Thiosocius teredinicola: one gene and its partner. The protein of the gene in region 1 interacts with the protein of each later gene in a pairwise test. Links are inferred from orthologs where the notes say so. Each region holds a gene or a part of one and is shown on either strand. Other genes may lie near its edges.

Region 1 (15,073 bases):
CGTCGTCCACACGCCGGCACGCGGAAACAGGTAGATCAGGACGGCGCTCTGGTAGCGTTCGGTGGCCGTCAGCAACGCATCGCGCGTGCGCAGGCGCGCGGCCGGCGCCATGACGAACTGCGCGTCCTCACCCGGCAAGGTGCTCGACAAGCGACCGCGTAATGCTTCGACGAATTTACCCATGATGCGCGACATAAGCTTTGTTTAGTCTTTTTTCAGCCGCATATAAACACACTGAATCGAAATTCCGGTGCCGGCGCCCCGGCAAGGTACGCACCTGAACTCTGCCTGAAGGCGCCCGCACAGGGATGAGACCGCTGTCCGGAATCGCGTGGTCAGCCGGGCGCCCGAACACGGCTGGTACTTGGGAATATAACGGCGACATCTTCCTTGACTATAGTCAGATGTATCCAGCAACGCCCCACCGGGCAGGAGGGTGCAATGGCCGTCGCAATCAGCCTACGCGAGTTTCTCGACGATCATCACCTGCCGTATGACATCGAACGGCATCCGCATACCCAATCAAGTCGCGACACCGCCGAAGCTTCGCACCACCCGGCTGACCGTGTCGCGAAGTGCCTGCTGCTCAAGGATGACGAACGCTACCTGTTGATGGTGCTGCCGGCCGACCGCCGTTTGCACCTCGGCGAACTGCACCGCTCGATGAACCGCCCGATCTGCCTGGCGACCGAAGACGAAGTGGCCAAGGTGTTCGCCGACTGTGAGACCGGCGCGATCCCGCCGGCCGGTTTACTCTACGACCTGGATACCATCATCGATGATGTGCTGCTGATGCAGCCGGACGTGTATTTCGAGGCCGGAGATCACGAGCAGCTGATCCACATGAAACAGGCCGACTTCCGCAAGCTGGTCGGAGATGCCTCGCACGGCGACTACAGCTGCCACGACTAGCCGCGCTCACTCCTGAGCGTCGAGTGAGGCCTGCTCGCCGTGCGGTTGCATGGCGAGCGGGCGTCACGTCGTTCAGCAGTTCGACCAGCCGTAGGTGGTGTAGATGCAACCATCGGACGTACCACCGACACCGCCGCCGGCTGCGTTGCTCCAATGATTCCAGTTGCCGCTGTTGTCGTACGAGCCGCTGCCGTAGCGGGAGTTGTAGGCATTGCTTCCGGACGGACATCCGCCCGCGCCGGAACTCTGGTTGTACCAGCAGCCGGTATTGGCATCGACCAGATAGCTACCCGGCGCGATGTAGGTGCCGAGCGCCTTTTGCAGATTGTTCTTTTGCTGAACCGTCAATTGCTGGCCGTTGATGTACACGTCGCTGCCGCCGGCGAACGCTGCCGAGGCAACGCCTAGCGACAAGGCGAACACGAACGGCACGGTAACTTTCTTCAGGATCAAGGTAGGTCTCCTCATAATCGTTATGCATGCACCTTCAATGAATGCACGCTGGATGCCAGTTTCCAGGCACCGTCGCCCCGGCTGATCACGCAGGCTGTGCGCCGGCATCGCCCCGGTTGATGGACTCCATACCAATTTCTTTTTATTCAATCACTTGTCGACACATAGCCACTACTTTGCCGAACCGCAGCTGCCCCCCTTGAGTGGCCCGCTGGGAGCACTCGCACAGCGACTGCTACAACCTTCTCACAAGCGACGCTCGAAAAGTGTCGGGACGAGTAGAACGTTTAAGCCAAAACGTCTGCCCGGTCGGCCAGCAGAGCGGCCCCCCGGCGAGGCGGTCGGCGACCTGCAGTCGTTGTAGGATGGTGGGTGAGGAGGAATCGGCAGTGACGACCTCAACCCAGCGCCATCCCCCGTACCTGGAACCCGGCCCTCGCCTGCGCCGCTCCCTGTCGCTGCCGCTGATCACCTTCTACGGCCTGGGCAATATTCTCGGCGCAGGTATCTATGTGCTGATCGGCAACGTGGTCGGCCACGCCGGCGTGCTCGCACCGGTGTCGTTTGTCCTCGCGGCGTTACTCGCCTGCCTGACGGCCTTCAGTTATGCCGAGCTCTCCGCGCGCTACCCGCTGAGTGCCGGCGAGGCCGTGTATGTCCAGCAAGGCCTCAAGATACCCGGCCTGGCGGTCGTGATCGGCCTCCTGATCGTCACCGCCGGCTGCGTTTCGTCGGCGACGATCATGCGCGGCTTCGTCGGCTACCTGCGGGTATTCGTACCGGTGTCCGATGGCCTGGCACTGCCGGTCCTGGCCGCGGTACTCGGCGGGCTCGCGGCATGGGGAATCAAGGAATCCGTGACCGTCGCGGCCCTGCTGACGGTATTCGAGATGCTGGGCCTCGCGCTGATTATCGGCGTCGGGGCACCCTCGTTCGCGACGCTACCGACCGCAGTAATCAACGAGGCAGCTATCCTGCCTGCGGGCGCCTGGACAGGTATTCTTGCCGGGGCCTTCCTCGCCTTTTATGCCTTCATTGGCTTTGAAGACATGGTCAACGTGGCCGAAGAGGTGCGCAAGCCGGAGCGCAATCTTCCGCGCGCCATTCTTTGGGCCCTGGCGCTTTCGACCGTGTTGTACCTGGCCGTGGCTCTCGTGGCCGTCGGCAGCGTCGCGCCTACGCAGCTGGCAGCGTCGGAGGCCCCACTCGCACTGATCTATCAGACACTGACCGGTCGCGAACCGGTGGTGATCACGTTGATCGGCATGTTCGCGGTGATCAACGGCGCGCTGATCCAGATCATCATGGCGTCGCGCGTGGTCTACGGCATGGCCGACCGGCGCTGGCTGCCGCAGGTGCTCGGCTTCGTGCACCCCGCCTCGCGCACCCCAGTGCTCGCGACGCTGCTGGTCGCTGCAACCGTCATGTCACTGGCGCTGCTGGGCGCCACGGAGTCGTTGGCCAAAGCCACCAGCTACGTGCTGCTGATCGTGTTTGCGATGACCAATCTATCCCTGTGGCGGCTCAAGACCAGCGCACCACACCCGCTTGGCATCTTCTGCGTGCCGGTCTGGGTGCCGGCGCTGGGCACCCTGGCTTCGCTGGTGGTGATCCTGGGTCAGTCCTGGCTGGACCTCCTGCATCCGTGAGCGCACCCAGCCGCCAATTGCTCGCCTGAATCCGCCCCGCCGGTCGGCGCCGTAGATCCTTCAAATCGCAAAACATCCGGTGGGAGCGCCGCCTGCGCGATGCTGGATCAATGTTGCGATCCCGACCAACGGCTGCACACAACACCCCCAAAACCCGGCTTTTACCTCGTCGAGGCCCGGGCGGTCGACCGGGATTGTGGGTAATGCCACACCGCGCCCGCCCCGGCAGTGGAAAGGCGTCGGCGGCGGACGAATACTCAAGCCCAGGGAAGTTGCTGTGACAAGGATGCTTTGCCGACAAGGACGCCAAGCGAACAGGGACGCCCGACCAACAGGGAGGTTGCACCAACACGGATGTTGCAACAACAAGGATGCCGACCGGAAAAAGGAGATGTTTGCCAATGGATGCAGTGCGCAGGGAACGCAATTGAAGGATCCATCAGGGCAGGGACGCCCAACTTTTTTCGCAACCGGGATTACGAAGGACCACCAGGGGCAGTGCAGCGGGACAACAGTTTACAGGGGCATTCGTTGTCCTCACCGCTAGCCCGCCGCCCGGTTGACTCGCTCGACACAATCTAGAAAACAAGAACAACCGGCCGAAATTCCGGTGCAGCCCGATGAACCACAGGTTCGACTGCTCGCCGCAATGAGGCTCACACGCCAGGGTAGCCGTTCTGCTGCATTGCGCAGCAGATGCGGTAAGAGATGCTGTTGCCGGGTTTAAACCGCGGCACTCTGTTACTTGACGATGCGATTATCCAGATGTGGAAGGAACTGAGCTTGCAGATCAAACCTAATGCCCGACACCTCTCCCGGCTCACGGGACTCGATCGGATTTTGCCAGACCGCGTTCAACGCAACTCTGTTGTCTCTGCCTATGCGTGACACAACATTTTCAGGGCAGAACCCGCGGCCGATCTACGCGCGCACGCCTCGTCGCAAGGGACACAGCGGTTGGCCAATGAGTGAGTTCATGGAGGAATTGTCGATGAAGCGACTCCGGATTCCCGGATCATTAACGCACGGAGACTTCCCATACGCGTCGCCGGAGAAGACGTTCAATGCCGTGGCATTCGATTATCTGTCTCCGGACAGCGCTCAGCGCATTCCGACAAGCGACCCGGCTACCGTCATTACCGCGCTCGACGCCCTCGGTGCTGCGATGGTCGTCGATGAACGCAACGACCCGAACAACGGCGATGCCGACTTCTCCCCGATCTACACTTTTTGGGGACAGTTCATCGATCATGACATTACGCTCAACGCCGACCGCAACCCGGTCGACAGCCCCTTCGATATCACGACCGATGCCTTTGCCCCGGTCGCGCCACAGCAGGTAAGCCAACGCCTGGCGAACTTGCGAAGCCAAGCCCTGAACCTGGACAGCGTGTACGCAGGTGGCCCCGGCGGCAACCCGTCGCTGTACTGTCCGGGCGATCCAACGTTTCATTGCTGCAACGTGCGCCCTGGCGCCTTTCTCACGGGTCTCAACCAAGACGCCGGCGGCGAGACGCCGACCAATGGAGCAAACCCATGCCGTGATCTACCGCGGTCGAACGATGGCTCAGGCCACGCGATCATCGGTGATCAACGCAATGACGAGAACCTGATCCTTGCCCAGTTTCACCTGGCAATGCTGCGGTTTCACAACGCAGCGCTCGACAGGCTCGGCGACTTCGAACGGGCGCGCGAGCAGACCCGGCTGCATCACCAGTGGTTGGTCGTAAACGATTACCTGAAGACCGTCGCCGACCCGCAGATCGTGGACGCCGTCGTCCACTCGGGATTGAGTCGCTACAAGTTTGCCGGTGGCTTCATGCCGGTCGAATTCACCGCGGCGGCGTTTCGTTTCGGTCACGCAACCGTCAGGTCAAGCTACGACCTCAACGCGCACTTCGGCCGCGGCGGCACTGTTGCCGACCGTGCATCACTTGAACAGGTTCTTGAACTCACCGGCAATGCGCATGCTGCCGGGCATGCCGCTCTCGGCGGCAACAGACGCTTGCCCGACACCTGGATTGCCGACTGGTCACGCCTGACCGGTTGTAACCGACGGTTCAACGACGGCGGCCCCGAGCGCCGCTCGAAAAAGATCGACAGCTACCTTGCCGAACCACTAAGCCATCTGCCGAACGAGCCGTTTGGCGAAGAACCCGGTGCGGCACATCACCTGATGCAGCACCTCGCGCAACGCAATCTGCGTCGCGGCTTCCTGCTCAGCGTGCCGACCGGGCAGGCAATGGCCGCACTGGCGGACATCGCACCGCTAACCGCTGCGCAGCTCCTCGATGACACCGGCACAGGCCCGCGGCCTGCACTGAGGGATGCGCTGCTCAAAGACAACGAGCTTCTTCTCGCCCATACGCCCTTGTGGTTCTATGTGCTCAGAGAGGCCGAAACCCTGGGAGGAGGCAACCGTCTGGGGCCGATCGGCAGCCACATCGTCGTCGAAACGATCGTCGGCCTGCTGCGCTCGAATGATGACTCGTACCTCAACCGCAACTGGTCGCCGTCCGACAGCGAGATACCAGGCGGGCGGGACATTCGTTCGATCGAGGACTTTCTGCAGTTTGCCGGCGTCGCCTGAATGCACCAAAGCGGCGCAAGGGAATGAGATGATTTTCCCTTCCCCATCCCATGAGGGTCGCTTTTTCTATTCAACGATCCAACGCGGTATATTAGGGCGCAACAAAACGATAACCCGCAACAAAGCTGTCAGGCAGTATGACATCCCCTGGGGTCGGACCATGTCGTCACCACGTTACGAAACTTCGTGCGTCGAACGGTTCCTGCGATATGTGAAGATCAATACGCAATCGCAGGAAGGCGGCACACGCTTTCCCAGCACGCAGGGTCAGCTGACCTTACAGCAGATGCTCGCCGAAGAACTGCGTGAGATGGGCGCCGCCGAGGTTGACCTGGACCGACACGGGTACCTGTTCGCAACCATTCCTGCTACCTCTCAGAAAAGTAACGTCCCGTGCATCGGGTTGCTGGCGCATGCCGACACAACGCCCGGAATCAGCAGCGAGCAGGTCACTCCCCTGCTGCACCATAATTATCAAGGCGACGATATCGTCTTGCCGAACGCGCCGGAGATTCGCATCCGTGCGCAAGACAATCCCGACCTTCGCGACCAGATCGGTAACACCATCATCACTGCATCGGGCGACACCCTGCTTGGCGCAGACGACAAGGCGGGAATCGCCGAGATACTCGCTGCTGCCGAATATCTGCTGGGCCATCCCGAGATCGCGCACGGCAAAATCAGAATCGGCATCACGCCCGATCAGGAACTCGGCCGGGGTACACAGCATTTCGACACCGAGCGGTTCGGTGCATACCGCGCCTACACGATCGACGGCCAAGGCCTGGGACAGCTGCAGACCGAATCATTCTGCGCCGACACGCTGCACATCGAGTTCACCGGGGTCAGCGCACACCCGGGCTATGCCAAGGGCAAACTCGTCAATGCCGTCAAACTGGCAGCCGAATTCATCCACCGCCTGTCCGCCACCGATTTCAATCCCGAGGCTACTGAGGGCCGTGAAGGCTTCGCCCACCCGGCGCATATCGAGGGCAACGCGGAACATGCAAAGGTCAGCCTCCTGATACGCAGCTTCGATGTCGACGGCCTGCGTACCATCGCATCAAAGGTCGAAGCCATCGCGAGCGATATCATGGCCGAGCATCCGGGCGCACAGCTGACAAGCGCGGTGCAGCCGGGCTACCGCAATATGTGCGAGATCCTCGATGCCCAACCGCAAGTCGTCGAGCGGGCGAAGAGAGCCATCGAACGCGCCGGATTACGCGTTCGTCACGAACCGCTGCGCGGTGGCACGGACGGCTCGCAGCTCTGCTTCAAAGGCCTGCCGACCCCGAACCTGTTCGCCGGCCAACACAACTTCCATTCGAAAACCGAGTGGATATCGACATACGATATGCACAAGGCGGTCGAGGTGATCATTGAACTGTGTAGAGAATGGGAGGAACGTACGCCCGACTGACAGGCACCGGCAGCGGCATTACAACGGAAGCGCCAGGCCGGCGCCGACCCAGCGGATACGGGCTTGAACCGCTGTTCGCCGGAGGAACCCTATAAGATGGCACGGGAAGTCGGACCTACCCGATTTGACCAGCGCCACGGACGACACCAGAAGACACTGACGCACCCGCCCAGGCTGCCGCGGTAAGCCGGGCACCTGTATGCATGGGTGACGTTGACACAGAAAAAGCGCATCAGCTGCCAAGAACGAAACGCGACGTTTCACGTATGAGCGAACAGTGACTGACAACGAGACAACAAAGGGGAATAAAGAAGCGTCCAATATCACGAGACGCCTTGCCGCCATCGCATTTGCCGATGTGGCCAGCTACTCGCGCCTGATGTCGATCAACGAGACCGAAACGATGCGCAACTGGAAGACATTGCGCAAATCGATACTCGAGCCCTATGCCGATCATCAGGGCGGCCGTCTTGTCGAGATGTCCGGCGATGCTTTGCTTTTCGAGTTTCCCAGCGCAGTGAATGCGGTGCGTTGGGCGGTCGATGTTCAACGCGCGACCAAACAGCGAGAACAACCGTCGGACCAGTTTACGCTGAGCCTGCGTATCGGCATCAACGTCGACGACGTGATCGACGAAGATGGCTCGCTGCAGGCCGATGGCGTGAACATCGCATCGCGCATTCATCACGCCGCATCGCCGGGCAGCATTGCCGTGACCTCGATCGTGCGTGATCTGATCATCAACAGGCTGCCGATCACCTTCCGCGACCTGGGCACCCCGCCGCTCAAGAATATCGCACGCCCAGTGCATGTGTTCGCGGTGGAATGGAAAGAACCGGAACAGCAGATCGCTGCCTATCAACCCTACTTGCAGTGGTCGACGCGACCGACGATAGCGGTGCTTCCCTTTCGCAGCATCACCGGTGCGGAAGACGATGACTACTTTGGTGAGGGCATTACCGAAGACATCATCACCGGCCTGTCACGCAGTCGTTCGTTCTACGTCATCGCCAGAGCATCGACGCTGCGCTACCGGCAGAAACACCGCGATCTTCGCCAGATCGCCAGCGAACTGGATGTGCGGTACGTGCTCGATGGCAGCGTGCGCCGACTGGCGGCTGGCCTGCGTATCAATGCTGAGCTGATCGATGTCGTCGCGAATCGATCCGTATGGGCCGAACGCTTCGACGGCGACAATGCCGACCTTTTCTCGTTCCAGGACCAGATCGTCGCGCGCATCGTCGGCTCGCTGCAATCACGCGTGCAGGCCGCCGAGGTCGCCAGGATTCGGGAACGCCCGACCAAAAGCCTCGACGCCTACGACTGCGTATTGATGGCGCTGTCTCAGCTCTACCAGTTCACCGACGAAAGCTTTGAGAGCTCCGGGCAGTCGCTCGAGCGGGCGATCGCGCTCGACCCCTTCTATGCGCAAGCACATGCGTATGCGGCCTGGCGCCTGAACTTCCAGGTCGGCGAAGGCCGCTCACGGGATCTGAAGCGCGACAAGGCGCGCGCCATTCAGCTGGCACAACGTGCGATAGAACTCGACCAGGAAGACGCCTTTGCGCTTGCCGTAGCCGGGCACTTGCAGAGTTTCTTTGGCGGCAATGCCAGGGAGTCGCTGGAGCTGTTCGACCGCGCACTGGCACTCGATGAGAACTCGGCATTCGCATGGGGTCTTAGCGCACTGACCAAAGCCTATCTGGGTGAAGCCGATGAGGCACTCGACCGGCTGAGAAACGTCTGGCAGCTAAGCCCATTCGACCCATTGAATTTCTATTTCTGGATTGTCGCCGGGATTGCCGAATTCGTCGCGGGTCGGTACCCCGAAGCTGTGGTGTGGCTGCACAAATCACAGCGGGCGAACCCAAGGTTCATTGCCTGCCAACGCATGCTGGCGGCGTCGCTGGCAAAGGCCGGCAAAGAAGATGACGCACGGAGAAAAGCCGAAGAGCTGATGCAAGCCGAACCATGGTTTCGAGTCGACGAGTTGCTCGAATGGTATCCGCTTGCGAGAGCCGATGACTTGAAGCGTTTTAAAGACGGGTTGTTGGCTGCCGGATTGCCGCTCTAATCACTCGTCACGGACGCATCGAACAAACGATCGCGGGCGGCTGCGTAACACGTCGGACAACGATGGTGCCGCACGCAAAACCAGGGTGAACGAGAAAGGGGAGATAAGACCATGGCCACAGGAACAGGCGCAGGGGCGGGTGCTGGTGCAGGAGCCGGCGCAGGAGCTGGTGCAGGAGCTGGTGCAGGAGCTGGAGCTGGAGCCGGAGCGGGTGCTGGTGCCGGAGCGGGTGCTGGTGCCGGAGCGGGTGCTGGTGCCGGAGCGGGTGCTGGCGCCGGAGCGGGGGCTGGCGCCGGTGCAGGCGCGGGAGCCGGTGCAGGTGCAGGAGCCGGTGCAGGCGCGGGGGCTGGCGCGGGAGCAGGTACATTGAGTCGCGCCTACTATGCGACGCCGGCCGACTTGCGCTATCGACCATGGGCGGCGGACGTTACGCCGGACGAGTGCGGCAACCCTCCCTTCCCTCATGACTTCATCGTCAATCCGTATCGCGACCCGAACCATCCACTGAAATGGCAGACCGCTGACAGTGATCCGGCGCTGCGTTTCTGGATGCGGCCGTTCGACCCCAACCTCACTGAATGGCTCAAGACGGTCGATGCCAACGCGATATCGACGCAGGCGGCATTGGAGTTCGGCAGTCAGTTCCACGACTGGGACAAGTGGGGCAAAGGCGGCAAGAAAGCGCTTCGGCGTTTGAAGAAATCGGGTTGGCTCGAAGAAATGGATCTATGTTGGGTCGCCCGAAAATCGCAGAAGTCGCGGGACAAAGCTTTCACCGCGATCTGTTCCGAGATCATTCAACTACAGCAACTGATGCAGGATGATCGACAACGCTATCTGGCTGAAGCGGAATCACAGGCAGATGGCACAGCGGACTACTTCATCCACTTTCTCGGCGCAAACAGGGCGCGCCACCCCTGGACCATCGAACTGATCGCGTGTGCCATGTCGATCAGTCACGTGATGCACATGTACTACAAACATCGATTCCTGCGCGTTCGCCCGTCGTTTTTGTGCCCCGGGCTGGTACCGCCTTTCGGCCCACCGGCTCACCCGGCATTCCCCAGTGGCCACGCCTCTCAGGGACATTTGATCGCACTGTTCCTTCTCGAAATCCCGGCACTGGCCAAGCGCTACGGCGTATTCAATCTGGCGACCAAGAAATCACGCCGGAAAAGCTGCGGCAAATACCGCAGCGAAGGCCGCAAGCCCAAGCCGGAGGACCTGGACGGACGCGGCGAGATCGATTCGCCGCTGTTGTGGCTGGCTCAACGGATTGCCAAGAACCGCGAACGAATCGGCGTTCACTACGCGTCCGACTCCAGCGCCGGCAGGCATCTGGCCAGAGGGGTTTGGCGTGACATCGTGCGCAAGCAACGCATCACATGCCCGACACTTGAAATGGTGATCGAACGGGCGAAAGCCGAGTGGCCGGAACGACGTTAGTCCAATCTCAAGGCGCCTCCGACAGTGGAGGCGCTAAGGACACTTCCACAGGGTCAGACTGATATTGTTGTCGTTCGCGACCAACGACGGCAGTGGTACCCGGCCCCGACTGCATGGCAGCTTCGTCTTGGTGTCGATGTTGGCACGGTCCTCAGGACACGTCGCCTGAGCGAGCACAAGGTAAGTCGCACCCGGCTTTGGTTTCGTCTCCCACGCAAAACGACCGAACACCACCGGCTGTTTGCCGACGCGCTTCACCGTCGGTTTACCTCTATGCCCTTGCTTGGCTTCGTGCCATTGGTGCTTCCCCTTGGGCGTCCATTTCGGCAGGTGTTTGCCTTTCCATTCGATGTAGAAAACCCTGACACTGACATCGTGCGCTTTTTTCGTTCCGCGATTTCCTACCTCGACGTTGATACCTTTGAGCGTGACGCTCACTGCACCTTTCTTCGGATCCGTCATCCAACGCGGCTGTCGCGATCGCATTGCCGACTTCTTCGGCTTGGTCAATGCGACCGGCACATAGTTACCGGCACCATACTCAACCGCGCAGTCGCCCCAATCCTCATAGTGCGGACGACTGTCGGCAATGAAAACGTCGACGTTCGGAGGCAAACCGGCGTACGAATCGCAATGCTCCGCATCACCGTATAAGCCCTGCGCCTCGAACGCCCAGCGGATCGCTTTATGCGCTATCCCCCCGAGCAACACCTTTCCCGACGTCGACAAGAATCTGGTGGTACCGATGTCGGCATCAATCAACGCAGAAACCAATTGATCGGGGCTGTTGGCCGGGACTACTCGCGCGTCGCCGAGTAGCCCGAGCGCTTTGATGATCAGGTAAAGCGCGTACTCTGATGCCGTTTTCCGGGCATCCATACCACCGGGGTTGGGCGTTGCGCCTCCCAAGCACAGATAGGCGCGAAACAGTGACGTAGACAATATCTGCTCGGATCGATAGCCTTTGCGGCGCGGCTGTTTCTCGTCCGGCAGTTCGAGGATCGGGCGATGCATAGCACCGCTCCAGCTCCAACCCTGCGTCACGCAGCGGTCGTGTCGCCTGGGTAGAAACACCCAGGGAAAGGTCGCCCCGCGCCAACGTCGGTTACGTTTTTCGACATCGTCACAGCCTTTCTTGTGCAGGCGTTTTGCAAGCTTTCCGCGAACCGGCATCCCTGGTACGAAGGCCGACTTCGGGTCGCCGGCAATCGCCGCCAACGCGTCGCCAATGCTGTGCGAGAAACGCATCTCGAGCTCGCCAGTGGTCGCCACCAAAAGGATATGGCCGATCTCATGCCATACCCATCGCGGGTCGTTGGCGATACTCAGCGGTATTGCCGGCGCCCTACCCGGATCACAATCGTCCGACCTCCACTTTGCCTCTCGATCGCGACGCGAAAGATCGGCCAGTGCATAGTGAACGTTCAGCCTGGGTGGTGACTGACAAAAACTTGGGGCGATCTGATGGCGTTTCCAGTCTCTGGGTTGAACGGCGGCATTCACGGTCTGACCGTCTTTGCCCGGACCATAGGGCATACCGGAGCGATAGTGCACTGCAAGCGGCAGCTCTGCAGACGCGAAGTAGTGTTCCGGGTGTATGCCGAAATGCAGTAGATGCTCGAACAGCTGGTTGGTGTTGCAATACGCCTTTATCTGGGCGGCGGCGTTCGAGCGCACCGATTCGGCCTGCTTGGGCACAGGCTTCAAGATGTACTCGGCAATCGGCTTGATTGCGCCGGACCGCCCACTGCCGGTGACCGCCTCGATATCGTCGCGCACGAACGGCGAACGCCGCAGGTTCAGGTATTCCAGTTTTTTACCTTTGCACCGCAGCCGCTTACACCGTTCGATGGTCGCTGCATGACCGCCATTGGAATCGAGATATTGATTCAACACCTCGCTGGAACGGCTGGGCCGACGCTGTTTGAGCGTGCGCACGACACCATCGCTGCCTTTCGGCTTCGCCGAAGCCGGGTCTTGCATAGCGAGGATTCCGTTCCCGACAGGGTCATCACAATGCACACCATGGTCTGTCGTGCAGTGGTCGCGATGACTGACCGCAGAACCCAGGGTTACCGAACGGCCGGGCATCAGGTAAGCCGACATCGAGGTAACCCGTATCTCCTTGCGGGCTTGGTCTACCTGCGCAACAACGCGGATGCCCCGTCGATCGCGGTACTCCACATCATGTTCGGTCGGATCGTCGCCCTTGGCGCCGCAGTAATCGCCGTGATGCAAGGCGGCAAGCAACACCAGGGTGCGCTCGCTGCCCACCGTCTTTCCCTTCGTGTTGTGCAGCGTGCGAAAGAATTCATAGGATGCGCACCATGACGTTCGCTGATCGTCACGATCGAGAAATGTCAGCGTTTCGTCGGCGGGCCTTCCGCAGGGCACGAACCTGAACCCGATCTTCGGGATCTTGCCGGCATCGCTCAACGTTCTGAGCCGGAGAAGATATTGCGAAACGATATCGAAACCGGGGGTTTCAAGCTTGAAACAGCACGGTGTGGAAGGGTGTCGAATCGAGATGGTTGTCGGGCCAACCTTTCCCGGGTCCGGGCGGATGACAACTGAAACGGCATGATAACGGGGAGTCCAGTCCGGCGCAGCGCCCATAGTCACTCTCCTCTTCGATTGAGTTGGCCAGTAGCGAGCCGGCTCTTCTGAATTATGTGGCCCACCCCGATGCAAACGGCGATCTGCTACATGCCCCGGCGTCGACCACCGCCGTCTCGCTCACGTGCTTACAGCCGCCCTTCATTTACGGCATGGCAGGCTACCATCCGCCGGCCTGCCGATAGCATCTGCGGGCGCTCGCGCCGGCAACGCTCATTGGCGTGCGCACATCGCGGGTGAAATGCACAACCGCTCGGCGGCGACATCGGGTCCGGCCGCTCACCGATAGACGATTCGCGCGTATGCGATGACGCCTCGAGATTCGGCATCACGTCTATCAGCAAGCGGGTATATGGGTGCATTGGATTGGCTACCAGTTCATTCGTCTGTGCCATTTCGCACAATCGCCCCAAATACATCACGCCGATGACATCGGCCATGAAACGCACGACCGCCAGATCGTGGCTGATAAACAGATAGGCCACCCCGGCATCACGCTGGATGTCTTTCATCAGATTCAGGATCTGCGCCTGCACCGACACATCGAGGGCCGACGTCGGTTCATCACACACAATGAATCGCGGCTTTGAGGCCAGGGCCCGTGCGATCGCGATACGCTGCCGCTGGCCGCCGGAGAATTCATGCGGGTAACGCGTCGCATCGCGCGCCGACAATCCCACCTGCTGCAACAGCTGCGCGACAATGGCGTTCCTCGCCGCCCGGCTTTCAGCCAACCCGAAGGCACGAATCGGTTCGCCGACGATTTCGCTCACCCGCCACCGGGGGTTGAGACTCGCATAGGGGTCCTGAAACACCATCTGCCAGTTGCGTCTCAGCCCGGCCCGGGTCGCGGCATCCTGGATCGCATTGATGTCGCTACCATTGAACAACACCTGCCCCGCTGTCGGCCGATCGAGGCCAACCAGTACCCGCGCCAGGGTCGATTTACCTGAACCCGACTCACCGACAAGGCCCAGGGTTCCGCCTGCTTCGATCGCGAAACTCACGTCGTCCACGGCACGCAGCGACTGGGGGCCGCCGATCAATCGACTTAACCAGCCGGCGGATACGGCGAAATGCTTGCTGACACCGCGTACGTCGAGCAGAGGGCGTCTGTCCGGCTCGTGCAGCTGCGACTCACCCATGGACGGTCCTTTGGTCTACCAACCAGCACGCGACACTGTGCGATGGCTCAATCGATGAGAAAGCGGGATATTCGGACTCGCAACGCTCGCTACGCCGTGAGCATCGCGGATGAAACGCGCACCCCGTGGGCATCTCGGCGAGTTGCGGCATCACGCCATCGATGTACGCGAGTCGCTCACCGCGACATTCCATCGTTGGCACCGAACTCAGCAACGCCTGGGTGTAAGGATGCAGGGGCGATCGCATCAAGGTTTGTACATCGCCGGTTTCAACGATCCGCCCGGCATACATGACGGCGACGCGATCGGCCGTTTGTGCGATCACCCCCATGTCGTGGCTGATCAGCACCATGCCCACATCGAACTCGTCGCACAGTCGGCGCAACAGATCCAATACCTGAGCCTGGGTGGAGACATCGAGTGCGGTGGTGGGTTCGTCGGCGAGAATCAGCCTCGGCTCGGCACACAACGCCAGGGCGATAACGACACGCTGTCGCATACCGCCGGAAAACTGGTGAGGATAAAAATCGAAACGCCTCTTCGGCTCCGGTATCCCGACCTCGGCGAGCAATTCGATGGCGCGGCTGCGGGCCTCTTGCTGACCGACATCCAAGTGGGTCCTGATGGTCTGTACCAACTGGTAACCGACGGTGTACAGCGGATTGAGGCTGGTCATCGGGTCCTGGAATACGGTACCTATCTCCTTGCCACGCACGTTGCGAAGCTCGGCGTCTGACAGGTGGTCGATACGCCTTCCGGCGAGATGGA
Region 2 (15,170 bases), 860 kb from region 1 along the record:
GACACGTCCGATCGCCTGTATTTCGAACCGCTGACGCTCGAAGACGTGCTCGAGATCGTTCACAAAGAGAATCCGAAAGGCATCATTGTGCAGTACGGCGGCCAGACGCCGCTCAAGCTGGCCGAAGATCTCGAAGCCGCGGGTGCGCCGATCATCGGCACCTCGCCGGATTCGATCGACCTGGCCGAAGACCGGGAGCGCTTCCAGAAGCTGGTTGAGCGCGAAGGCCTTAAGCAGCCGCCGAACCGCACAGCGACCGAGGCGGAGCAGGCGGTGCAGTTGGCAGCAGAGATCGGTTATCCGCTGGTTGTGCGTCCCTCTTACGTGTTGGGTGGCCGCGCGATGGAGATCGTGCACGATGAAGACGATCTGCGCCGCTACATGCGTGAGGCCGTTAAGGTCTCCAATGAATCGCCGGTGTTGCTCGACCGTTTCCTCGACGATGCGATCGAAGTCGATATCGATGCGATCTGCGACGGCGAAGACGTGCTGATCGGCGGCATCATGGAACACATCGAACAGGCCGGCGTGCACTCCGGCGACTCGGCGTGCTCGCTGCCGCCGTATACGCTGAGCAACTCGGTGCAAGATCGCATGCGCGAACAGATCCGCAAGCTGGCGCATGCGCTCAAGGTCGTCGGCCTGATGAATACGCAGTTCGCGATCAAGGGCGACGACATCTACCTGCTCGAAGTGAACCCGCGCGCCTCGCGTACCGTGCCGTTCGTGTCGAAAGCGACCAGCCGCCCGCTGGCCAAGATCGCAGCGCGCTGCATGGCGGGCAAGTCGCTCAAGGAGCAGGGCATCGATGGCGAGATTATTCCCAAGCACTACTACGTAAAAGAGGCAGTGTTTCCGTTCGTCAAATTCCCCGGTGTCGACACCCTGTTGGGCCCGGAAATGAAATCGACCGGCGAGGTCATGGGCGTCGGCCGCACCTTTGGCGAGGCCTATGCCAAGGCCAACGAAGGCGGCAGCGTGTTGTTGCCGCGCAGCGGCCGGGCGCTGCTATCGGTACGCGAGGCCGATCGGGCGCGTGCCGTCAGCGTGGCGCGCAAGCTGGCCGATCTTGGTTTCCAGATCTCGGCTACGCGCGGTACCTGCCGCTCGATCAGCGAGGCGGGCATTGAGTGCGCCGTGGTCAACAAGGTGAAGGAAGGCCGGCCGCATATCGTCGACATGATCAAGAACGACGAGTTCGATCTGATCATCAATACGACGGAAGGCAAGCAGGCGATCATCGACTCCGCATCGATCCGCCGCACGGCGTTGCAGCACAAGGTCAGCTATACGACCACGATTTCGGGCGCCGAGGCCGCGGTACTTGCATTGCAGCAGCCGGATCAATTGAATGTGAACAGCCTGCGCGAACTTCACGGTTGATCGCGACCGACGGAGGAGACGACGAATGGAAAAACATCCGATGACCCTGCATGGTGCCGAGCGCTTGCGCGCCGAGCTGAACGAACTGAAGAGCGTCAAGCGTCCGGCCGTGATTGCGGCGATATCCGAGGCGCGCGCGCATGGCGACCTGAAGGAAAACGCGGAGTATCACGCAGCGCGTGAGCAGCAGGGCTTTATCGAAGGTCGTATCAAGGACATCGAGGCCAAGTTGTCGCACGCTCAGATTATCGACGTGACCCAGGTTAATGCCGGCGGCAAGGTGATCTTCGGCGCTACCGTGGTGCTGCTCGATTTGAACACCGACAAAGAAAAGACCTACCAGATCGTGGGCGTCGACGAGGCCGATCTAAAGCACAACAAGATCTCGGTGACCTCACCCGTGGCGCGTGCCCTGATCGGCAAGAGCGAGGGCGACGAAGTCGCGCTCGAGGCGCCGGGCGGCACCCACGAATTCGAGATTCTCGAAGTCCGCTACGAGTAGTGCCGAATCAGGACGACGGCAACGCCACCTTCGGCTTTTCAGCGTTACGCCGAAACAGGATGAGCATCTGACCGATACTGTGAATCGGCTCGGCATGGGTCTTTTCACAGATGTCTTCGCCAATGGCGACGCGCGTTTCGCGGTCGGCGGCGATCTTCACTTTGATCAACTCATGCGAATCCAAGGCCTGCTCGATCTCGGCAATGACGCTGTCTTTAAGGCCGTGTTGGCCGACCCAGACGACGGGTTTCAGGTGGTGTCCAAGGCCGCGCAGGTGGCGTTTTTGAGATTCGGATAATTTCATCGCAAGGATTCGCAAAAAAGGCCGCCAACTATAAGCGAAATGCAGCAACTGGGGTACGTCGATTGCGGATTCTGAATCATGCCGAAGGCAGGGGATGGCATAATCCGGATTCGTTTTCCGGCCGATTGGCCTAAAACCTTCATGGCACGATCGAAAAGCAGTCACCGCTGGATGCAGCGGCATGTCAATGATGAGTACGTCAAACGCTCCAAGCGTGAAGGCTACCGCTCGCGTGCTGCTTACAAGCTATTGGAACTTCAGGAAAAAGACCGGATGATCAAGCCCGGTCAGGTGATCGTCGACCTGGGTGCCGCACCGGGTGGCTGGTCGCAGGTGGCGCACGATCTGGTTGGGCCAAAGGGAAAGGTAATCGCCTTCGACATCCTGCCGATGGATGAACTGCCCGGCGTGACGGTGATCCAGGGGGATTTCCGCGAGGATGAAGCCCTGGTCAAGCTCGACGCCGCCCTGGACGGACAGCCGGTCGATCTTGTGATTTCGGATATGGCCCCCAATGTAAGCGGGGTGGCTGCGGTGGATCAGCCGCGCGCCATGCATCTGTGCGAACTGGCACTGGATTTTTGCGAACAGCGGCTGCGTCCCGGCGGCGGCTTCGTCTGTAAAGTGTTCCACGGCGAGGGGTTCGACGACTGGATGCGCCAGGTGAAGGCGGATTTCGGTCGCGCCGTGACGCGCAAACCCAAGGCTTCGCGGCCCAAAAGCCGCGAGGTTTATCTGGTAGCCGGGAACTATCATTCGTAGTAGGTTACGAAAACGCTATGAGAAACTGGGGTCCCGTTGGGCGCCAACGATCAGCATGTTCGGTGTCATTGCCGAACGGCAACGCCTTTAGGCATGGGGAACTGCCGTGAACGACATGGCCAAAAATATCGTACTGTGGGTCATCATCGCCGTCGTGCTGATGACGGTTTTCAACAGCTTCACGGCGCAGAAACCCTCTTCGCCCGAACTCACCTATTCAAAGTTCATTGAGCAGGTCGAACGCAAGAACGTCGCCAGTGTCACCATCTATAAAGATGGTCGCATCGACGGCGTGATGACGTCCGGTAGCCGCTTCTCTACGGATGCGCCTGCCGACGACAAGCTGGTCGATCAATTGCTCAATGCGAACGTAGAGATCCGCGCCGAGCCGCCGGAAAAGCCGTCGATCCTGTGGAATATCTTGATCAACTGGTTCCCGCTGTTCATCCTGATTGGTCTGTGGATCTTCTTCATGCGCCAGATGCAGGGCGGGGGCGCAGGACGTGGCGCCATGTCGTTCGGCAAGAGCAAGGCGCGCATGCTCACCGAAGACCAGGTCAAAGTGACTTTCTCGGATGTCGCCGGCTGTGAAGAGGCGAAGGAAGAGGTCAAAGAGCTGGTCGACTTCCTCAAAGATCCGTCCAAGTTCCAGAAACTCGGCGGCAAGATCCCGAGCGGCGTGCTGATGGTCGGACCGCCCGGTACGGGTAAAACCCTGCTGGCGCGTGCGATTGCCGGTGAGGCCAAGGTGCCGTTCTTCACGATCTCCGGTTCGGACTTCGTCGAGATGTTTGTCGGTGTCGGTGCATCGCGTGTGCGCGACATGTTCGACCAGGCGAAGAAACACGCCCCGTGCATCATCTTTATCGATGAGATCGACGCAGTCGGTCGTCACCGTGGCGCCGGTCTCGGCGGCGGTCACGACGAGCGCGAGCAGACCCTGAACCAGTTGCTGGTCGAGATGGACGGTTTCGAAGGTAACGAAGGCGTCATCGTGATCGCTGCGACCAACCGTCCGGACGTGCTCGATCCCGCATTGCTGCGCCCCGGCCGTTTCGACCGCCAGGTCGTGGTCGGCCTGCCGGACATCCTCGGTCGCGAGCAGATCCTGAAAGTGCACATGCGCAAAGTGCCGCTCGCCGACGACGTCAAGCCGTCGTTGATCGCACGCGGTACGCCGGGCTTCTCCGGTGCCGACCTGGCCAACCTGGTCAACGAGGCGGCCCTGTTCGCCGCGCGCGCCAACAAGCGCCTGGTCGACATGGAAGACATGGAGAAGGCCAAAGACAAGATCATGATGGGCGCCGAGCGCAAGTCGATGGCGATGAAGGAAGACGAGAAGCGTCTGACCGCCTATCACGAGGCAGGGCATGCCATCGTCGGCCTGAACGTGCCGTCGCACGATCCGGTGTACAAGGTGTCGATCATCCCGCGCGGTCGTGCGCTGGGTGTGACCATGTTCCTGCCGGAAGAGGACCGTTACAGCCACAGCAAGGAGCACCTCGAGAGCCAGATCTCGAGCCTGTTCGGCGGGCGTATCGCCGAAGAGCTGATCTTCGGTGCGCAGTCGGTGACCACCGGTGCGTCGAACGACATCATGCGAGCGACCGACATAGCCCGCAACATGGTGACCAAGTGGGGTCTGTCCGACCGCATGGGACCGCTGGCCTACGGCGAAGACGAAGGCGAGGTATTCCTCGGTCGTTCGGTTACCCAGCACAAGGCGCTGTCGGATGACACCGCGCATGCCATCGACGAGGAGGTGCGTGCCTTCATCGATCGTAACTACGATCGTGCTGCCGGCATCTTGAACGACCATATCGACAAGCTGCACGCGATGGCTGATGCCCTGATGAAGTTCGAGACGATCGACAGCGATCAGATCCGCGACATCATGGAAGGCCGTGATCCGCGCCCGCCGGCCGGCTGGGACGATGACTCGGCTGCACCCGGCGGCGGTGCGCCAGCAGACGACGGTAAGGACGTCAGCGGCGAGTCGCCGATCGGTGGTCCGGCAGGACAACACTGATCATCAGCGGGTAGAATCCGCAGCACCCAACCCGGGGCCGGGCGAAGTGACTTCGCCCGGTCCTTTTTCGTTTTGCGCTGGCTGATATGTCGTCCGATTTCGGCAAACTGCTCGATCTTTCGCGTCCCCGCGTGATGGGGATACTCAACGTTACGCCCGACTCGTTCTCCGATGGCGGCCGTTTCCTGACGCTCGACGATGCACTGCACCAGGCGGAGCGCATGATCGACGAGGGCGCGGATCTACTGGATATCGGCGGCGAATCGACCCGTCCCGGTGCACAGGCCGTTTCCCTGGCCGAAGAGATGGATCGCGTGTTGCCCGTGGTCGAGCGCCTGGTCGCAAGCTTCGATACGCCGGTCTCGGTCGATACCAGCAAGCCGGACCTGATGCGTGCGGCGATTGCAGCCGGTGCAGGCATGATCAACGATGTATCGGCCCTCCAGGCGCCCGGCGCGATTGCCGCGGTTGCCAGCGGCCGCGTGCCCGTGTGCCTGATGCACATGCAGGGCGAGCCGCGTACCATGCAGGCCGCGCCTCAATATGACGACGTCGTAGCCGATATCATCGAATACTTAAGTAATCGCATCGCCGCGTGCGAAGCGGGCGGAATCTCGCGAGATCGCCTGTTGGTCGATCCGGGGTTCGGCTTCGGCAAGACGGTCGAGCACAACCTGCAGCTGCTGCGTGGGCTCGAGGCCTTTCGGACGCTCGGTGTGCCCGTATTGGTGGGCATCTCGCGCAAATCGATGCTCGGCGCGATCACCGGGAGGCCGGTCGAAGAACGCATGCCTGCCAGTGTGGCGGCAGCGCTGATTGCGGTCGAGCGTGGCGCACGTATCGTGCGAGTGCACGATGTCGCGGCGACGGTCGATGCGATTGCGGTCTGGCAGGCGACCATGGACGGCAGCGTCGACAAGAACTGAGGATAGAGAGGATGGCGCGTAAATATTTTGGAACCGACGGCATCAGAGGGCGCGTCGGTGAAGGTCACATCAATCCCGAGTTTGTGCTCAAGTTGGGCTGGGCGGCCGGCCGGGTGCTGGGCAACGGTGATCAGGCCAAGGTGCTGATCGGCAAGGACACCCGGATCTCCGGATACATGTTCGAGGCGGCGCTCGAGGCCGGTCTGGCTGCGGCGGGTGTGAATATTCGCTTGCTCGGCCCGATGCCGACGCCCGGCATCGCCTACCTGACGCGCACGCTGCATGCGAGTGCCGGTATCGTCATCAGCGCCTCGCACAATCCGCACGAAGACAACGGCATCAAGTTTTTCTCCGGCTCCGGCAACAAGCTGCCGGACGACGTCGAAGAGGCGATCGAGGCCGAACTCGAGAAGCCGATGACGACCGTCTGCTCCGACCGGCTCGGTAAGGCCAAGCGCCTCGAAGACGCGCGCGGCCGCTATATCGAATTCTGCAAGAGCACGATCCCGTCGCGCATGGATTTCAGCGGCATGAAGATCGTGGTCGATTGCGCACACGGCGCGACCTATCACATTGCGCCCGACGTGCTCGAAGAGATCGGTGCCGAGGTCATCACGATCGGCGCCGAGCCCAACGGCCTGAACATCAACGACGGCTTCGGTGCGACCAAGCCGCGCGCGCTGGCCAGCTCGGTGCGGGTCAACGGCGCCGACCTGGGCATTGCGCTCGACGGCGACGGTGACCGCGTGATCATGGTCGACGACAAGGGCGAGATCGTCGACGGCGACGAGATCATCTACGTGATCGCCCAGTCGCGGCTGCGCAACGGCGGGTTGGTCGGCAACGTTGTCGGTACCCACATGAGCAACCTCGGCCTCGAGGTGGCGTTGCGCGATCTCGGCGTCGGTTTCGACCGGGTCGGCGTTGGCGATCGTTACATCCTCGAGCGGTTGTGCGACAACGACTGGACCCTCGGCGGCGAGCCTTCGGGGCACATCATCTGCCGTGATCGCACCACGACCGGCGACGGCATCGTGTCGGCACTGCAGGTGCTGGCCGAGATCCACAAGACCGGACGCACCCTGAGCGAGCTGCGACAGGGCATGCGCAAGTACCCGCAGGAGCTGATCAATGTGCCGCTGGGTACGGCGCGTGCTGCCGATGTGATGGCCTGCCAATCGGTGACCGAGGCGGTGCAGGCGGTCGAGGTCGACATGGGCGATCAGGGGCGTGTCTTGCTGCGTCCGTCCGGCACCGAACCACTGATCCGGGTGATGGTCGAAGGCCGCGAAGCCGACACCGTCGTCGCAAAAGCCAACACGATTGCCGACGTGGTTCGCGCACAGGTCACGGGCTGATCGATTTTCCGTTGTTTGCCGTTGATTTAGCGGCCTTGCGCCGTTAAGCTACGCCGCTCGATTTCGAGGGGAGCACACTATGCGTCAGCCTTTGGTGGCCGGTAACTGGAAAATGAACGGATCACGCGCCAGCATCGCTGAGTTGCTGGGTGGACTGAAGGCCGGTATTGGCCAGGTTACGGCAGCTGAAGTCGCTGTTTGTGCACCCGCCGTGTACATCGCGGATGTGCAGTCCCAGCTGGACGGTACCTCGATCAAGTGGGGTGGCCAGGACGTGTCGGTTTACGAGTCCGGCGCCTACACCGGGGAGATCGCAGGCTCGATGCTGGCCGATTTCGGCTGTCATTTTGTGATCATCGGTCACTCAGAGCGTCGCGCCTACCATGGCGAGACCGACGAAGTGGTGGCGCAGAAGTTCACGGCGGCACGCGCTGCCGGCCTGGTGCCGATCCTGTGCGTCGGCGAGACCCTCGAAGAGCGCGAGCAGGGCATCACCGAAGAGGTGGTGGGTCGCCAGTTGGATGCCGCGATCAAGCACTGCGGTATCGCGATGGTCGGCGAGGGCGTCATCGCCTACGAGCCGGTCTGGGCGATCGGTACCGGCAAGACCGCCACGCCTGAGATGGCACAGGCGGTACACGCCTTCATTCGCGGCCGTCTGGCGTCGAATGATCAGGCGGTGGCTGACGTGGTACGCGTATTGTACGGCGGCAGCATGAACCCGAAGAACGCAGCCGAACTGGTTGCACAGGCAGATATCGATGGTGGCCTGATTGGCGGCGCCTCGTTGAAGCCCGATGATTTTCTGGCTGTTTGCTCTGCAGCAAACAGCTGATCAAGAGGAAAGCTAGGTTATGGAATCCGTGTTGGTTGTAGTGCATCTCTTCCTGGCCATTGGTTTGGTCGGGTTGATCCTCATCCAGCACGGTAAAGGTGCCGACATGGGCGCTGCCTTCGGTTCCGGCGCATCGTCTTCGGTGTTCGGTTCGCGTGGGGCATCGAACTTCCTGAGCCGCACCACCGCCATCCTGGCTACGTTGTTTTTTGTCACCAGCCTTGCGCTTGCCGGTTTTGCGATGCGATCCGGTGACCAGGAAACGCTGATGGACAAAGCGCCGGCGGCCCAGACCGAGCCGACCGAGCAGAGTGCGTTACCGCCGAGCGATCTGCCAAACGTCCCAACAGAGACGTCGTCGGATCTTCCGAGCGCACCGATCACCGACATGCCGTCGGTGCCGGTACCCGCGGAATCGGTAGAGTCGACGCCCGCGCCGCAAACTACGGCACCGTCGCAAAGCGACGCGCCGAAGCCGGCCGAATAATTAAATAAAACTCGGTCGACAATCTGGTTCTCGCCGAAGTGGTGAAATTGGTAGACACGCTATCTTGAGGGGGTAGTGGCGCAAGCCGTGCCGGTTCGAGTCCGGCCTTCGGCACCATGTATGAACGGTATTGTGGGGGTACCTGCGATACCGTTTTTTTATGCCCGGAAAAAACACAAATAAGCTTTAAAAAACAAATACATACTATTGTGAATTTATTTGACTTTGGCACAACTCCGTGGCTATCCTTTGGCCCGACCCGAACGGCGGTAATTAACACAACCGGTGCTTGGGCTACCTACCAGGAGACAGCATCGTATGCTTGAAAATTACCTGCCTGTCCTGATCTTCATCGTTGTCGGTAGTGTGGTAGGCGCAGCGATGATCGGTCTGGGGTTCGTGTTATCGCCCCGCCGGCCGGACAGCGAAAAGAACTCTCCTTACGAATGCGGCTTCGAGGCATTCGAAGACTCCCGCATGAAATTCGACGTGCGCTACTACCTGGTAGCCATCCTGTTCATCATCTTCGATCTGGAAATAGCCTTTCTTTTCCCATGGGCAGTTGTCCTGGATCAGATCGGCATGGTCGGGTTTTGGGCGATGATGATTTTTCTCGGGATTCTCGTGGTCGGCTTCATCTATGAGTGGAAGAAGGGAGCGCTGGAGTGGGAATAGAGGGCGTTCTCGAAAAAGGTTTCGTCACCACGTCGCTCGACGGGGTGATCAACTGGGCGCGTACCGGTTCGATGTGGCCGATGACCTTCGGCCTGGCCTGTTGTGCTGTCGAAATGATGCATGCGGCGGCAGCACGTTATGACATCGACCGTTTCGGCATCATCTTCCGGCCCAGCCCGCGTCAGTCCGACGTCATGATCGTCGCGGGTACGCTGGTAAACAAGATGGCCCCGGCCTTGCGCAAGGTGTACGACCAGATGGCCGAACCGCGCTGGGTGATCTCGATGGGGTCATGCGCCAATGGCGGTGGCTATTACCACTACTCCTATTCGGTGGTCCGCGGCTGCGACCGCATTGTGCCGGTCGATGTGTATGTGCCGGGTTGCCCACCGACTGCCGAAGCCCTGTTGTGGGGCGTGTTGCAACTGCAAAACAAGATTCGACGCACGAATACGATTGCCCGTTAATCGTTGGAAATCGCATAACAATGACGCCAGATGAACGCCTGGACGAACTCGAGGAGGCGCTTGAGGAGCACCTCGAGGACTACGAAGACTGCTCGTGGCAACGCGCGTGCGGCGAACTGACGCTGACCGTACCGCGCGAGGTGCTGACGCCGGTCATGAAGCTGCTGCGCGAAAAACGCGCCTTGGCCTTCGAAGAATGCATCGACGTGTGCGGTGTCGACTACGCTGCTTACGGTAACTCCGAGTGGGTCACGCGTACCGCGGCCAACGCCGGTTTCAGTCGGGGTGTCGATCGCGAGGTGCCGGAGATGGATCCGGCCAACCGTTTCGCCGTGGTCTACCACCTGCTGTCGATTACCCACAACGTCCGCCTGCGCGTTAAGACCTTTCTCGACGCCGAACGGCCGATCGTCGATTCGGTGGTCGGCATCTGGGCCAGCGCCAACTGGTTCGAACGCGAGGCCTTCGACCTGTTCGGCATCATGTTCGCCGGCCATCCGGACCTGCGCCGCATCCTGACCGACTACGGCTTCATCGGTCACCCGTTCCGCAAGGACTTCCCGCTGATCGGCCAGGTCGAGATGCGTTACGACCCGGAGCAGGAGCGCGTGATCTACGAGCCGGTCAGCATCGAGCCACGCACGCTCGTACCGCGCGTGATCCGTGAAGACAGTCGCTACGAAGCCGGCTGGAAACCCGAAGAGCCGGCCGACGAGGATGCGGAATAAGCCATGGCGGAAATCAGAAACTACACGCTGAACTTCGGTCCGCAGCATCCGGCCGCGCACGGTGTGCTGCGCCTCGTGCTGGAGATGGACGGCGAGGTGATCGAGCGTGCCGACCCGCACGTCGGCCTGCTGCACCGCGCGACCGAGAAGCTCGCCGAGAGCAAACCGTACAACCAGTCGATCGGTTACATGGACCGTCTCGACTATGTCTCGATGATGTGCAACGAACACGGCTACGTGCGCGCCATCGAACAACTGCTGGGCGTCGAGGTGCCGATCCGGGCGCAGTACATCCGCACCATGTTCGACGAGATCACGCGCATCCTGAACCACCTGATGTGGTTGGGCACGCACGCACTCGACGTCGGCGCGATGACCATGTTCCTGTACTGCTTCCGCGAGCGCGAAGACCTGATGGACTGCTACGAGGCGGTCTCGGGCGCGCGCATGCACGCAACCTACTACCGCCCCGGCGGCGTGTACCGCGATCTGCCCGACGAGATGCCCAAATACGACACCGGGCAGTTCGGCAGCTCCGCAGAGGCCAAGCGACGCAATGCGGCGCGCGAAGGCTCACTGCTCGACTTCATCGAAGAGTTTATTGATCGCTTCCCCGGCTTGGTCGATGAATATGAAACCCTGTTGACCGACAACCGCATCTGGAAGCAGCGCACCGTCGGCATCGGCGTGGTGACGCCGGAACGCGCGATGCAACTCGGCTTTACCGGCCCGATGCTGCGCGGCTCCGGCATCGCATGGGATCTGCGCAAGAAGCAGCCCTATGCGGCCTACGATCAGGTCGACTTCGACATCCCGATCGGTACCAACGGAGATTGTTACGACCGCTACCTGGTGCGCGTCGAAGAGTTTCGCCAGTCGGCCCGCATCATCAAACAGTGTATTAAGTGGCTGCGCGAGAATCCCGGCCCGGTCATGCTGGACGATCACAAGATCACGCCGCCGAAGCGCGCCGACATGAAAGACGACATGGAGGCGTTGATCCATCACTTCAAGCTGTTTACCGAGGGTTATTGCCCGCCGCCCGGCGAGGCCTATGCCGCAGTCGAGGCGCCGAAGGGCGAGTTCGGCTGCTACATCGTGTCCGATGGTGCAAACAAGCCCTACCGTCTGAAAGTGCGCGCACCGGGCTTTCCGCACCTTGCCGCGATGGACGAGATGGCGCGTGGCCACATGCTGGCGGATGTCGTGGCGATCATCGGCACGATGGACATCGTATTTGGAGAGATCGACCGATGAGCAAAGTGGCAGACCGCGCTCTCGACTGCATTACTGTGTTGCACGCTTTTCTGCGCTGCTCATGTATCGCTTCATACACTGCGCCGCTCGAAATGCGTGCGCCTTGTACTGCTGGCGATATCTCTGTCTGCGAGGTGATCCGATGAGCATGCGCAGCGAACCGATGATCCGCGTCAACAAGTGCGAGGACAAGGACGCGCTGTTCACCGCCGAGGTGCGCGAGAAGATCGACGCCTGGGTGGCGAAGTATCCGGAAGGCTGGCAGCAGTCGGCCTGCATGGCGGCGCTGATGTATGTGCAGGATATGAACGGCGGCCACCTGACGCGTGAGCTGATGGATCAGGTTGCCGATTACCTCGACATGCCGCCGATCGCGGTCTATGAGGTGGCGACCTTCTATTCGATGTACGAGCACAAGCCGGTCGGTCGTCACAAGATCTGCCTGTGCACGAACGTCTCGTGCATGATCAACGGCTCCGACAATGTCCTCGAGCATCTGCGCAACCGTCTCGGCATCGGTTTCGGCGAGGTCACCACCGACGGCAAGTTCAGTCTGAAGGAAGTCGAGTGCCTGGGTGCCTGCGGCGGCGCGCCGATGATGCAGATCGGTCACACCTATTACGAGAATCTGACGCCCGAACTGGTCGATCAGATCCTGGACGGTCTGGAGTAAGTCGATGGCAAACGAAGTCTGCTTCCGCACACTGCACAAAGACCGGCCATGGCGCTTGGAAACCTACCAGGCGGAAGGCGGGTACGAGGCGCTCAAGAAGATCCTCAAAGAAAAGACCCCGCAGGAAGACATCATCGAGACGGTCAAGAAGTCGGGTCTGCGCGGACGTGGTGGGGCAGGTTTCCCGACCGGCCTGAAGTGGAGCTTCATCAACCGTACCGCACCGGGCGACAAGTATGTCGTGTGCAACTCGGATGAAGGCGAACCCGGCACGTTCAAGGATCGCGACATCCTGCGTTACAACCCGCACGCATTGATCGAAGGCATGATCATCTGCGGTTATGCGATTGGCGGGGTTGCCGGTTACAACTACATCCGTGGCGAGTTCTGGGAGCCGTACGAACGCTTCGAAGAGGCCTTGGCCGAAGCGCGCGAGGCGGGCCTGCTCGGCGAGAACATCCTCGGTAGCGGTTTCGACTTCGACATCCATACCCATCTCGGTGCCGGCGCCTACATCTGTGGCGAAGAGACCGCGCTGCTCGAATCGATCGAGGGCAAGAAAGGTCAGCCACGTTTCAAGCCGCCGTTTCCGGCGATGTTCGGCCTGTACGGTCGACCGACCGTGATCAACAACACCGAAACGCTGGCCTCGGTGCCCGACATCGTGCGCCAGGGCGCCGACTGGTTCCGTGAGATCGGCATCGAGAACAGCGGTGGCTGCAAACTGTTTTCGATCTCCGGCAATGTCGCCCGCCCGGGCAACTATGAGATCCCGATGGGTACGCCGTTTGCCGAGTTGCTGGAGATGGCCGGCGGCATGCGCGATGGCCGCCCACTCAAAGCGGTGATCCCCGGCGGTTCGTCGGCACCGGTATTGCCCGGCGCGATGATGATGGATCTGACCATGGACTACGACAGCATCGCCAAGGCGGGCTCGATGCTCGGTTCAGGCGCGGTCATCGTGATGGACGACAGCAACTGCATGGTCAAGGTGCTCGATCGCATCTCTTATTTCTACTACGAAGAATCCTGCGGCCAATGCACGCCGTGCCGCGAAGGCACCGGCTGGATGCATCGGGTCGTCAATCGCATAGAGCACGGCAAGGGCAGCAACGAAGACCTCGACCTGCTCGATGATGTCGCGAAGAAGATCATGGGCCGTACGATCTGCGCGCTGGGTGATGCCGCGGCCATGCCGGTTGCCGGTTTCATCAAGCATTTCCGCGACGAATTCCAGTATCACATCGATAACAAGAAGTGCATGGTGTAAGCCGCATGTCCGACGATAAAACCATCACCATCGAAGTCGACGGCCAGAAGCTCGAGGCGCAGCCCGGGCAGATGCTGATCGAGGTGACCGACGCTGCCGGCATCGGCGTGCCGCGTTTCTGTTATCACAAGCACCTGTCGGTCGCGGCCAACTGCCGCATGTGCCTTGTCGAGGTGGAAAAAGCGCCCAAGCCGCTGCCTGCGTGCGCAACGCCGGTCATGGACGGCATGAAGGTGTTCACCCGCTCGCCGCTGGCGCGTGAGGCGCAGAAGGGCACGATGGAGTTCCTGCTGATCAACCATCCGCTCGATTGCCCGATCTGCGACCAGGGCGGCGAGTGCGAGTTGCAGGACGTCGCGATGGGCTATGGCGGGGATGTCTCGCGCTACAGCGAAGGCAAACGCGTGGTGCGCGACGAGAACCTCGGCCCGCTGATCGCCACCGACATGACCCGCTGCATCCATTGCACGCGTTGCGTACGTTTCGGTGGAGAGATCGCCGGCCTGCGCGAACTCGGCGCGACCGGTCGCGGCGAACACATGCGCATCGGCCTGTATATCGAACACAGTGTTGGCTCCGAACTGTCGGGTAACGTCATCGACCTTTGCCCGGTCGGTGCATTGACGGCCAAGCCATCGCGTTTCAATGCGCGTGCCTGGGAGCTGACCGAGCACGACGGCATCGCGCCGCACGACGGACTGGGTAGCAACTTGCGCATCCATGTGCGTCGCAACCAGGTGATTCGCGCCGTGCCGCGTGAGAACGAGGCGATCAATCAAACCTGGCTGTCCGACCGCGACCGCTTCAGTTATCAGGGCCTGTACAGCAAAGACCGGCTGCTCAAGCCGATGGTGCGCGACAACGGCAAGCTGGTCGAATCAGACTGGCAACCGGCGCTGCAAGCGGCGGCGAAGGCGTTGAAAGAAGCAGGTGGCGATGCACTCGGTTGCCTCGTCTCGCCTAGCGCAACGCTCGAAGAACAGTATCTTGCCGCCAAGCTCACCCGTGGGCTCGGTAGCAACAACATCGATCATCGGCTGCGCCAGAGCGATTTTCGCGGCGACGCTGCCGACCCGACGCTGCCCTGGTTGGGCCAGCCGATCGCCGCTCTGGCCGACAACGATGCCACCCTGCTGGTCGGCTCGTGGCTGCGCAAGGATCAGCCGATGCTGAACCATCGCGTGCGTCAGTCGTTCATCGAGGGCGGCGAGGTCATGGCGATCAACCCGGTGGCCTACGACTTCAACTACGACCTGAGCGTCGACGTGGTCTGCGCGCCATCGGCCATGGTGAGCGAGCTGGCCGGCGTCGCGGCCGCGCTGGGGGCTAATACCCTGGGTATCAGCGTTGAACCGGATCAGGCGCACACGGCTATTGCGGAGTCACTGAAGAAGGCCGAGAAGGGCAGCGTGCTGCTCGGCACGGCCGCGATGATGCATCCGGACTTCGCCGTTCTACGCGCGCTCGCAGCCGGCATCGCCGAGGCTGCCGGCGTGAGCTATGGCATTGTCGGC

Evidence for each region.
Region 2: the proteins of pepT (region 1) and tpiA interact in binary tests that used the Escherichia coli proteins (3 or more experiments, as listed by UniProt). The link is inferred for Thiosocius teredinicola from one-to-one orthologs.

What each region holds. Positions count from the first base shown.
Region 1 is NZ_CP019936.1:4,139,202-4,154,274, forward strand. What follows is about bases 5,013-7,894. They hold pepT (peptidase T), read left to right. Parts: upstream 5,013-5,764; coding sequence 5,765-7,024; downstream 7,025-7,894. Other genes in these bases: B1781_RS19630 (peroxidase family protein), read left to right, coding at 5,013-5,604; B1781_RS19640 (adenylate/guanylate cyclase domain-containing protein), read left to right, coding at 7,302-7,894. Outside these bases: B1781_RS19605 (NUDIX hydrolase), read right to left, coding at 1-183; B1781_RS19610 (aminoacyl-tRNA deacylase), read left to right, coding at 442-912; B1781_RS19615 (hypothetical protein), read right to left, coding at 985-1,365; B1781_RS19620 (APC family permease), read left to right, coding at 1,755-3,014; more of B1781_RS19630, read left to right, coding at 4,006-5,012; more of B1781_RS19640, read left to right, coding at 7,895-9,098; B1781_RS23275 (hypothetical protein), read left to right, coding at 9,184-9,468; B1781_RS19650 (phosphatase PAP2 family protein), read left to right, coding at 9,465-10,544; B1781_RS19655 (hypothetical protein), read right to left, coding at 10,578-12,980; B1781_RS19660 (ABC transporter ATP-binding protein), read right to left, coding at 13,289-14,305; B1781_RS19665 (ABC transporter ATP-binding protein), read right to left, coding at 14,298-15,073. UniProt on the Escherichia coli protein: Cleaves the N-terminal amino acid of tripeptides.
Region 2 is NZ_CP019936.1:3,274,870-3,290,039, reverse strand. What follows is about bases 6,243-9,221. They hold tpiA (triose-phosphate isomerase), read left to right. Parts: upstream 6,243-7,343; coding sequence 7,344-8,099; downstream 8,100-9,221. Other genes in these bases: B1781_RS15565 (NADH-quinone oxidoreductase subunit A), read left to right, coding at 8,905-9,221; secG (preprotein translocase subunit SecG), read left to right, coding at 8,119-8,586; glmM (phosphoglucosamine mutase), read left to right, coding at 6,243-7,264. Also shown: carB (carbamoyl-phosphate synthase large subunit), read left to right, coding at 1-1,383; transcription elongation factor GreA, read left to right, coding at 1,409-1,885; ribosome assembly RNA-binding protein YhbY, read right to left, coding at 1,893-2,189; 23S rRNA (uridine(2552)-2'-O)-methyltransferase RlmE, read left to right, coding at 2,331-2,951; ATP-dependent zinc metalloprotease FtsH, read left to right, coding at 3,067-4,980; folP (dihydropteroate synthase), read left to right, coding at 5,067-5,906; more of glmM, read left to right, coding at 5,918-6,242; more of B1781_RS15565, read left to right, coding at 9,222-9,261; B1781_RS15560 (NuoB/complex I 20 kDa subunit family protein), read left to right, coding at 9,252-9,728; B1781_RS15555 (NADH-quinone oxidoreductase subunit C), read left to right, coding at 9,749-10,456; B1781_RS15550 (NADH-quinone oxidoreductase subunit D), read left to right, coding at 10,460-11,713; B1781_RS15545 (NADH-quinone oxidoreductase subunit NuoE family protein), read left to right, coding at 11,856-12,386; NADH-quinone oxidoreductase subunit NuoF, read left to right, coding at 12,391-13,656; NADH-quinone oxidoreductase subunit NuoG, read left to right, coding at 13,662-15,170. UniProt on the Escherichia coli protein: Involved in the gluconeogenesis. Catalyzes stereospecifically the conversion of dihydroxyacetone phosphate (DHAP) to D-glyceraldehyde-3-phosphate (G3P).